3 regions of the Proteus sp. G2626 genome follow, and region 3 is predicted to be linked to each of the others. Evidence: predicted binding sites of a transcription regulator. Region 3 holds the regulator's gene; each other region holds the start of a gene.

Region 1 (3,294 bases), on a different contig from region 3:
TGTCAGTGCCATTGTCTTCCTTGTTACACCTGATACACGTGTTGCAACTGCTTATATTTTAAACCGTGTTGAAGACGGTGAATACGGCGTCGCAATTGCCTACGGCTCGATTTTAATCGTCGTGATGTTGGCAATTATTTTCTTATTTGACTATTTGATTGGCGAAGCCCGTGTTTCACGCTCTAAAGCCAAAAATGCACAGTAATACGGAGTATAAATCATGACACAACAACATTTCGTTGAACTGAAAAATGTCGTTAAGCGTTTTGGCTCTAATACGGTTATTGAAGAGCTCAGTTTGTCTATTCCACAAGGTAAAATGGTTTCATTATTAGGGCCTTCTGGTTGCGGTAAAACAACCGTTTTACGTTTAGTCGCAGGACTAGAAAAACCCACAGAAGGTAAAATCTTTATCGACGGTGAAGATGTGACTGATCGCTCAATTCAACAACGTGATATCTGTATGGTGTTTCAGTCTTATGCGCTTTTTCCTCATATGTCATTAGGGGAAAATATTGGCTATGGGTTAAAAATGCTCGGGCGCCCGAAAGCAGAAATCAAGCAACGAGTAACAGAAGCTTTAGAGCTGGTGGATTTAGCAGGATTTGAAGACCGTTTTGTTGACCAAATATCGGGTGGGCAACAGCAACGTGTTGCATTAGCTCGCGCCTTAATTTTAAAACCTAAAGTACTGCTTTTTGATGAACCACTCAGTAACCTTGATGCAAATTTACGTCGTAGCATGAGAGAGAAAATTCGTGAATTACAACAACAGTTTAATATCACTTCTCTTTACGTGACCCATGACCAAAGTGAAGCATTTGCGGTTTCTGACATGGTATTGGTGATGAATAAAGGCAAGATAATGCAATTAGGATCTCCACAAACCCTTTATCGCCAACCTGCGTCTGAATTTATGGCCAGTTTTATGGGAGATGCAAACTTATTCCCAGCCACATTAGGCGCTGATTATGTTGATATCTTCCAATATCGCCTACCAAAGCCAGACACGTTTAATACGACTAAAACAGAAGTCAGAGTCGGTGTTAGGCCTGAAGCGATCACCTTATCTCAACAAGGCGAAGCCTGTCAGCAATGCAAAATCGTGCATGTAGCTTATATGGGTCCTCAATATGAGGTAACCGTCGAATGGCAAAATCAAACTTTGCTATTACAAGTCAATGCCACACAGCTTCAACCTAACGTAGGCGACAGTTATTATCTCCAAATCCATCCTTATGGTATGTTTATTTTAGAATAAGCACCTTTACCCTATTTTATCATTTCTCTTCAGGGCGCCATTATGGCGCCTTTTTATTCCTTCTTTTTTACATTCTCTTTTTTGTTTTTTTATTCTTAAATTACAAATAATTATAAATTTTTTATCGTTTTTAAAAAATCATTACTTGCTAATGATAATTATATTTACTTACAATATTTACAAAATGTTACGTTATAACATAATAAAACAAGGAGGATAAATGGTATGAAAAAATCTATTTTTAGTTATACAACACTTTTTATTTCAATAAGTTATTCTTTGTTTGTAAATGCAGACTCTGCAATAAAGGAAAAAGAAAATCAGACTTTTGATGTATTAAAGGTCTATTCGACCCCTTTGCATACACCACAAGAAAAAATGGCAATACCCGTTGTGGTTCTGACACAAGAGGATCTACGTGCTAATCGTAGTGCATCTATTGCTGAAACGTTGACATCCTTGCCAGGTTTTCATGCCAGTTTTTTTGGTGGCGGTTCGGTACATCCCGTTATTCGAGGGCTGTCAGGGAATAGAGTCAAGGTATTACACAGTGGCAGTGATCTTATGGACGTTTCCTCTATTGGTGCAGATCACGCAATCACAAGCGAACCCTTTTTAAGCCAGCGAATTGAAGTACTAAAAGGACCTGCAACATTACTTTATGGTGGAGGAACAATAGGCGGTGCAATTAATGTGATTGATAGCAAAATTCCTATGTCAGTGCCTGAAAAAGGCTACGAGGGAGAATTACAGTATCAGTACGATTCTGTTTCTAAAGGAAATACAGGATCAGCCGGATTAACATTAGGACAAGATAATCTAGCGTTGCGTATTGAAGGCACTAAACGTTATCAAAGCGATTACAAACAACCAGCCTCCTTGCATCAAGGAGAACCTAGCCGTTTAGCTGGCTCTTATCAAGATAATCAATCGGCCAATATCGGCGCATCTTGGATCTTCGATGACGGTTATATTGGTATTGGTTATGGCGAACAACATCGTCGATATGGATTGCCTGGTCATACTCATTTTCACGATGAGGATCACCACCACGCATCTATAACCCCTCCTTTAGTCGGCCATCATCATCATGATCACAATCATGGATACCCTGATGAACAACATGAACATGGTATTCCTTATATTATTATGGAGAGTAAGCGATGGGATCTACGTGGTGAAAAAAACAATCCATTTGTTGGTATTGAATCTCTACGTTTCAGTGCAGCCAGAACCGATTATCATCATGATGAAAAAGAAGGTCATGAAGTCAGTACCCAATTTAAAAACAAAGGAGATGAATTAAGGTTTTCTTTCACTCATCAACCTATTTTAGGTTGGCATGGTGTTATTGGCGGGCAATTTAATCAACGTGATTTTAGTGCTGACGGTGAAGAGGCTTATGTCCCCGCAACAAAAACAAAAAGTCACTCACTCTTTTTATTAGAAGAATATCAATTAGGTGATTTTCGCTATGAATTAGGATTTCGCCAAGAGTGGCAATCACTGTTAAATAGAGAAACTCAAAAAGCCAATAAACAAAGTGCATCTTCCATTTCTACTGGATTAGCCTGGAATTTTACACAAGACTATTTTTTAAATTTATCACTATCACACACAAAAAGATTACCGGTCGCAGAAGAGCTCTATGCGAATGGTGTTCATGCCGCAAGTAGAACCATTGAAAAAGGCGATCCTAATTTAACTGCAGAAACCGCAAATAATATTGATATTGGAGTAACTAAAGTAACAGGCGATATTCAATTTAATATGAGTGCCTATTACAATCGTATCAATAATTATATTTACGGTAAGTTTACTGGTGCTGAATTAAATAATGGTTATCGTTCATTACAATATGTTCAACATGATGCACAATTTAAAGGTGTAGAAGGAAATATTGATTATTACTATAACCAAGATAGCTTAATTGGTATTTCTGGTGATTATATCAGAGCAAATTTACTTCATAACAAAGGAAATATACCAAGAATACCGGCTTATCGATTAAGTACTTATATTAAACATAATTT
Region 2 (3,294 bases), on a different contig from region 3:
GAAGTACCTAATACCGCTTTCCATATTTCCAGTGACCAAGCATCCTCCCATCCGTCCCCCATAATACCAGATTGTAAAGCCATCCATAAATAAGTCGTAATAAAGACCGTAATAGTGCTGATGGCTAATGCTGGGCGCAAACGAACTTGAATGAGAGGAATAAACTTATCTTTTGCCAGAATGGCAGCCGAGAAGCTCAGTCCAAACATAAACATGACTGCCACAAAATGAAAGAAACGGCATAAAATATAAACGTCTTCAGGTGTCATTATTTTACACTAAATTGATAAGAACCTTTTGTCTTGTGCCCATCAACAGAAACCACATTCCAATCAACTAAATAATTACCTTCAGCTAAATCACTTTCTAACGGTAGTAATAATTTAGTATTGTTTACAGGATCTAAGCTCAATTTCCCTACAGTAATCTCTTTGCCGTCGGTATTCGTCACTTTGATTTTACTAAATGCAAGTTCAATACCTTCAGAAAAATCTAATGTGATAACTTTAGGTGCTTGAGACTGCTCAATAGCCGCACCTTCAGCTGGTAACTGAGATTTTAGTTGCGCGTGTGCTAATGCTTGTTGATACGACATACCTAGGAATAAAACCGCAATAGCAGATAATTTACCCCAAGATGTCTTAAGTGTATTTAATGACATAATAACCTCTTAAATTACAGGTGATTTTTTTATTTATGAAAATATTTTATAGCAAATTCACGTCAAGATCTCCGCTTCTTCCTATTAGAAATAAAAGGTTGTGAACTAGCACTCAAAATATATGTTATTTAGCGCAGATTCTGTTTCAAATATCACTCATTTTTACACTTCAAAAAAATATAATACCCACATTGACAGTCTAAACAGTTCAATACATAACCAAATTAAGTTAAATGTAAAATAAACATCCTGTTTAAATAACATCCAAAAGATATATCCAGGATAAAAAACATACAATTAATAGAGAAAGAAATAAGGCTGTGAACTAATGCTGAGTAATAAAAAACGCCCTACTGTTTATTTCCAGCAGAGCGTTATCATTATATTTATGTATTTTATTAACTTAAGCCTATCTTAACGTAGTGCTTTGCTAATTATTAAACATGTGCAGATGTTGATAATGTGTTCAGATCTTTATCTAATAAGAATAAAGCCTTACCGCTATCACCAACCATCGCCAATTTATCCAAAATTGATTTAAATAATTTCTCTTCTTCATGTTGCTCAGCAACATACCATTGTAAAAAATTAAACGTTGAATAATCCTGAGTGGTCATTGCAACATGAGCTAATTTATTAATTTCAGCTGTAATCTGTTTTTCATGCTCGTAAGTTTTCTCAAACAACTCAGCGAGTGATGAGAATTCTGAAGGTGGTGCTTCAATCGCACCGAGTAAAGGCATCGCCCCTGTATCACTCAAATAATCAAATAGGCGATGCATATGTTCCATTTCTTCACGAGAATGGGCTTTTAAAAATTTAGCTGCACCATCAAATCCTTTATCGTCGCACCAAGCACTCATTTGCAAATAAAGATTTGCTGAATAAAACTCTAAATTTAGCTGTTCATTCAATTTATTGATCATATCTTGATGTAACATATTTTACGTTCCTTACGATGAAAATTAACATTACAGATATTATGCACACTTAAAAATAAAAATATAGTTATTTAAATAGAGTTTTTTTATTTTTTTCAATCAATTAGTTCGTAATAAAAATAAAAACCAATCTCATTTGTAATATAATTTTATTATTTTATTAAAAGCTAAATGCTACTTGTTATCATTAAGATAAAACCATCAGACAAATTCCCAAAAACCCCATAACATATTGCAATAAATAGATATTATCTTTACTCCCAATAACTAATATGTACTTTTTATATTATGGATATTTTTAAATTTTATAAAGTAAAAACTTAAACAGTTATATTAAATATTATTTTTTAAGAGTTTAGTTTATTTATATAATAGCATTTCAATTTGCATGCACGCTCATTTTGGTTAGATAGCAAAACATTTTCTTACCTAGTAACCAACCTACTTTTTAATAACTATTTCTATTTGACTCTATTACACAATTATTCACTTAAATTGCTACATTTTTCCATGTAAAAAAATACATAACTCTCAAAAAATAAAAATATTTCTAATTTTTGTACAGTTTTTGCTTTTGACTGATAAGATTAGTAGGTAACTCACATGTGTATGTACAAGTAATTAGTATTAAAGCCCTAATCATAATAAAGGTTAATTAGGAGCCACTATGACAAAAACAGTGTTAGTACCCGTTGATTTTACAGAGCTTGGTTTATTGGACAAGGTTGTTTCTCATCTAAAAGCATTGTCTGTCGCCGATAAACTCAATATTCATTTTTTATCCGTGATCCCAAGTTATGAGTCTTTTGTTGGATTCGCATTTGCAGGGCAAGACCGACTCGCAAGTGATAAACAACGTATTGAAATTGCATTATCTACATTAAAAGAAAATTTATCGCATATCGACATTCCTAACAGTACCTCTCAGTTTTATATTTCCATTGGGAATCCTCGCGATAAAATTTTAGAGACGGCGAAAAAAATTCAAGCAGAACTCATTGTTATTGGTTCTCGTAACCCTGGCATGAAAACGTATCTTCTCGGCTCTACGGCATCTTCTGTCGTTAGCTACGCTGAATCATCAGTGCTAGTTGTGCGTTAGTTGCTTACTTTATTCCTTCATAAGAAATCTGGTACAAGCCATCAACCAGATTTCTTATTCTTTCTTCCGTCAAGCAAACTCAAGTTAATATTTTATTTTATCATTTATATTTTCAAGACCGGTTATTAACAATATATTCTTAAACAATAAGATTATTATTAAAAAATAAAAAACATCTTGCATTAATGGTTATTATATAAATGTCTATAATTTCTTAAAAATTTTATATTGTTCATCTTGTGAATTTATGTAAAGATACATTTTTTCTATAAGACTAAATGTAATCAATACAGGTAAAAGGAATTAACATGAATAAAGAGTATTCTGAAAAATGGCAAGAACGTTTTTCATTTTTTGATAAATATGGTTCACCTAAAACACCTGAATTTAAAGTCGCTTATAAAGAACTTTCCTTTGGTAAACGTATTCTTATTGGAATGAATATCTGGGCCTTTTTCTTTGGTTTTATTTATTTTCTTATTTTAGGTTTATGGCGTAAGGCATTAACATTATTTGCTATTAATATTGCTGTTTTTACTATTATCGGCTTCTTACCTGTAAATAATGGTGTAATCAATGCTGTCGGTATT
Region 3 (3,294 bases):
GTAAGGTATTTACCCTAAAAGGCAGTCAGAGTGGGTATTGTAGTGGGAGGGTAAATACCTTTATTTTTAAATCCTTTCTTTTTCATCCTTGTGCGTTTTTTCATTCTATGGCAAATTTCTTCTCATTCATTTTATCACTCCTTATTTATTATTCTGCATTTAATGTTATTTAATAATGCACGTTTTCAGGAAGAAGCATGTTAAAACGATTGGATGATTTTTTATTAGAACCTCCATTAAGGCCTTTTAAAGGTATAAAACGATTTATTGTTGAGTTTCTTTTTTTTGGTGTAAAAGAAGCGCGTTCTTGCTTATTTGCCGGTTTTTTCTTTTTTATTTTATTTACGACACCCAGTAAAGGAATATTAGGTATACCTCGTTATGATGTTTTACTTATTCTTGCTATTGCTTTCCAACTGTGGATGGTATGGGGAAAACTCGAAACATGGGATGAATTAAAAGCGATCTGTTTTTTCCATATTGTGGGTTTTGTTATGGAGTTATTTAAAACTTCGGCTGCGATAGGATCGTGGAAATACCCTGATTTTGCTTACACAAAGTTGTGGGAAGTGCCTTTATTTACAGGGTTTATGTATTCAGCTGTGGGGAGTTATTTAATTCAAGCATGGCGCTTTTTAAAAGTACGAATTGAACATTATCCACCTTATTGGATGGCAACGTTGGTCGCACTTGCTATCTATATTAATTTCTTTTCTCATCACTTTATTGGTGACTATCGTTGGTATTTAACCGCCTTTATTTTAGGTCTTTATGCGCGTAGTGTCGTTTATTTTACGCCTTATGACACAGAGCGAAAAATGCCACTATTATTGGCTTTTGTTCTGATTGGTTTTTTTATTTGGCTTGCTGAGAATTTCGGTACATTTTTTGGTGTTTGGCAATATCCCAACCAAATTGGTGCTTGGTCTGCTGTACATGCAGGCAAATGGGGCTCTTGGTCATTATTGGTCATTGTTACATTTACTATTGTGGTTCATTTAAAACATATTAAACAGAGTATCAGTGTGGCTAAATAGAGTTATTTTATCTTCAAATTTAGGGCAATAAAAAAGGAACTGTGAACAGTTCCTTTTTTCTACTGAGAGATTATCCAGAATGAATTATTTCTCATCATGTGCGTGGCTATCTTCTTTACAATTGCCTTCAGCACAGTGGCCATATAAATAAAGGCTATGATTGGAAAGTTTGATACCATGACGTTCAGCGATGTTTCTTTGGCGCACTTCAATCGCATCATCTGTAAACTCGATAACTTTACCACAATCAAGACAAATTAAATGATCGTGATGGTGTTGTTGAGTTAATTCAAATACTGATTTACCCCCTTCAAAATTATGTCGGGTAACAATACCAGCATCGTCAAATTGGTTTAAGACGCGATACACGGTTGCCAGACCAATCTCTTCACCGATATCGATGAGTTTTTTATAGAGATCTTCAGCACTGACATGATGGCACTCAGGATCCTGGAGCACTTCCAAGATCTTTAAGCGAGGAAGTGTAACTTTTAACCCAGCATTTTTTAACGCTTTATTATTGTCGGTCATGCGGATTTAATCCTGTTGCTAATGGTGAATTTAATTTTTGTGCTCACTAATAGGGTTTATTCATTAACGCTCGGGTGAATAAATAACCTTATTGATTATAGGCATGATATTTAAAAATAAACACCCCTACCTATCACACTATCTTAGCACACCATTGAATAATTATCATTCTCAATATTGAGTATTTATTTTATCCCAGAATTTCGTCTAGGCTCATTTCTTCTTTAATTTGAGCAACCCAAGCGTCAACACGCTCTTCGGTTAGTTCTGGTTGGCGATCTTCATCAATTGCAAGGCCGATAAAGTGATTATCATCTGCAAGCCCCTTAGAGGCTTCAAAATGATAACCTTCAGTTGGCCAGTGACCCACAATGACTGCACCACGAGGCTCGATAATATCGCGGATTGTACCCATTGCATCACAGAAGTATTCAGCATAGTCTTCTTGGTCACCACAACCGAACAATGCAACTAACTTACCCTCAAAATTAATATCTTCTAATGTCGGGAAAAAGTCATCCCAATCGCATTGTGCTTCACCATAATACCAAGTAGGAATACCAAGTAACAGAATATCAAATGCTTCGATATCTTCCTGACTAGATTTTGCAATATCATGAACTTCGGCATTATCCGCGCCCAATCGTTCTTGAAGCATTTTGGCAATATTTTCCGTGTTGCCGGTATCACTGCCGAAGAATATACCTATGATTGCCATAAAGTGAGATAACCTCTTTTATTCTATATTCGTTATACATCAAGATGTTGCATTATTGGCTACATTTATTCTCACTAATCACATACTTTGTATACTACTAGTGATTCATTTAACGCTTGCCTAGCTATACCTCGAAATATTTAGATTATATTTGTCTGTGTTTGAACAATTACTAGTGAAAAATAAGCTTCATGTTTTCATGATAGAAAACTAAAAAATGTATTTTGACGAAAATAGCAGGGTAATTCTGTCGAATTTGTGTGGTTTAGTTGCTAGCTATTCTCATTTTGATGCATTTTTAAGGCGTAATTTTGTGCTAATTGCTCTAGTAATATTTCTTCAATAAGTTCGCTACGACTGACATTTCTTGCTGTCGCCAACTCATTAAGTGCATTCACAGCGTCTTCATTTAATTTCAACTCAACTCGACGTAAACCATTGACTCTGTCTCGTCTTAATTGATTGCGTTTATTAATTCTAAGCTGTTCATCCCGAGAAAGCGGGTTTGTTTTAGGTCGCCCAGGTCTGCGTTCATCTGCGAACAAATCCAGTGTGGTGCGATCAGTTTGTTCTTTTGCCATAAATTTTGCTGTGAAAGGGCGTATACCAATGACTAAATTGCGAAACGCCCAATAATACCCCACATAGTGGCGTCCTGCCACTGCTTCCTGAGTTTAACCTATTGTCATTTGGTCTTTTTATCGACACATGGTGTGATTAAGTACAATAATTATACATTCAGGTAAGTTATTACTTTCTTAATGAGGTCATTTTAGGTAATTAATTAAACTTTGGATAAAAAACGACGAATAGCGTTAATAACCGTGTCAGGTTTTTCTGAATGTACCCAGTGCCCAGTATTGGCTACGACAAAAGCGCTAGCAAGCGGAAATTGATGTGCAATATCATGACGATATTCATCTAAGATGTAAGGTGATAAGCCACCACGAATAAATAACACAGGATAATGCCAAGCAGGAACGTTTTGCCAACCAATAATATCTGAAT

What was found. Region 3 encodes Fur, which represses iron uptake genes when iron is present. Its sites were predicted from a motif close to ATAATAATGAGAACNACTATCAA; they were not measured.
Region 1: a site for Fur is predicted at 1,413-1,435, ahead of GWJ05_RS04900 (TonB-dependent receptor domain-containing protein). Genes of this name have one in related genera too.
Region 2: a site for Fur is predicted at 1,716-1,738, ahead of ftnA (non-heme ferritin). Genes of this name have one in related genera too.

Annotation. Positions count from the first base shown of each region.
Region 1 covers NZ_JAABNH010000009.1:96,576-99,869, forward strand. Annotated here, with positions in the region: gene GWJ05_RS04890 (ABC transporter permease) at 1-205, shown strand, start outside; gene fbpC (ferric ABC transporter ATP-binding protein) at 221-1,261, shown strand; gene GWJ05_RS04900 (TonB-dependent receptor domain-containing protein) at 1,487-3,294, shown strand, end outside.
Region 2 covers NZ_JAABNH010000027.1:16,777-20,070, reverse strand. Annotated here, with positions in the region: gene copD (copper homeostasis membrane protein CopD) at 1-269, opposite strand, end outside; gene copC (copper homeostasis periplasmic binding protein CopC) at 269-661, opposite strand; gene ftnA (non-heme ferritin) at 1,099-1,602, opposite strand; gene GWJ05_RS12595 (universal stress protein) at 2,270-2,704, shown strand; gene GWJ05_RS12590 (DUF2628 domain-containing protein) at 3,013-3,294, shown strand, end outside.
Region 3 covers NZ_JAABNH010000029.1:74,478-77,771, forward strand. Annotated here, with positions in the region: gene GWJ05_RS16640 (DUF817 domain-containing protein) at 198-1,037, shown strand; gene fur (ferric iron uptake transcriptional regulator) at 1,122-1,568, opposite strand; gene fldA (flavodoxin FldA) at 1,759-2,286, opposite strand; gene ybfE (LexA regulated protein) at 2,559-2,867, opposite strand; gene ybfF (esterase) at 3,071-3,294, opposite strand, start outside.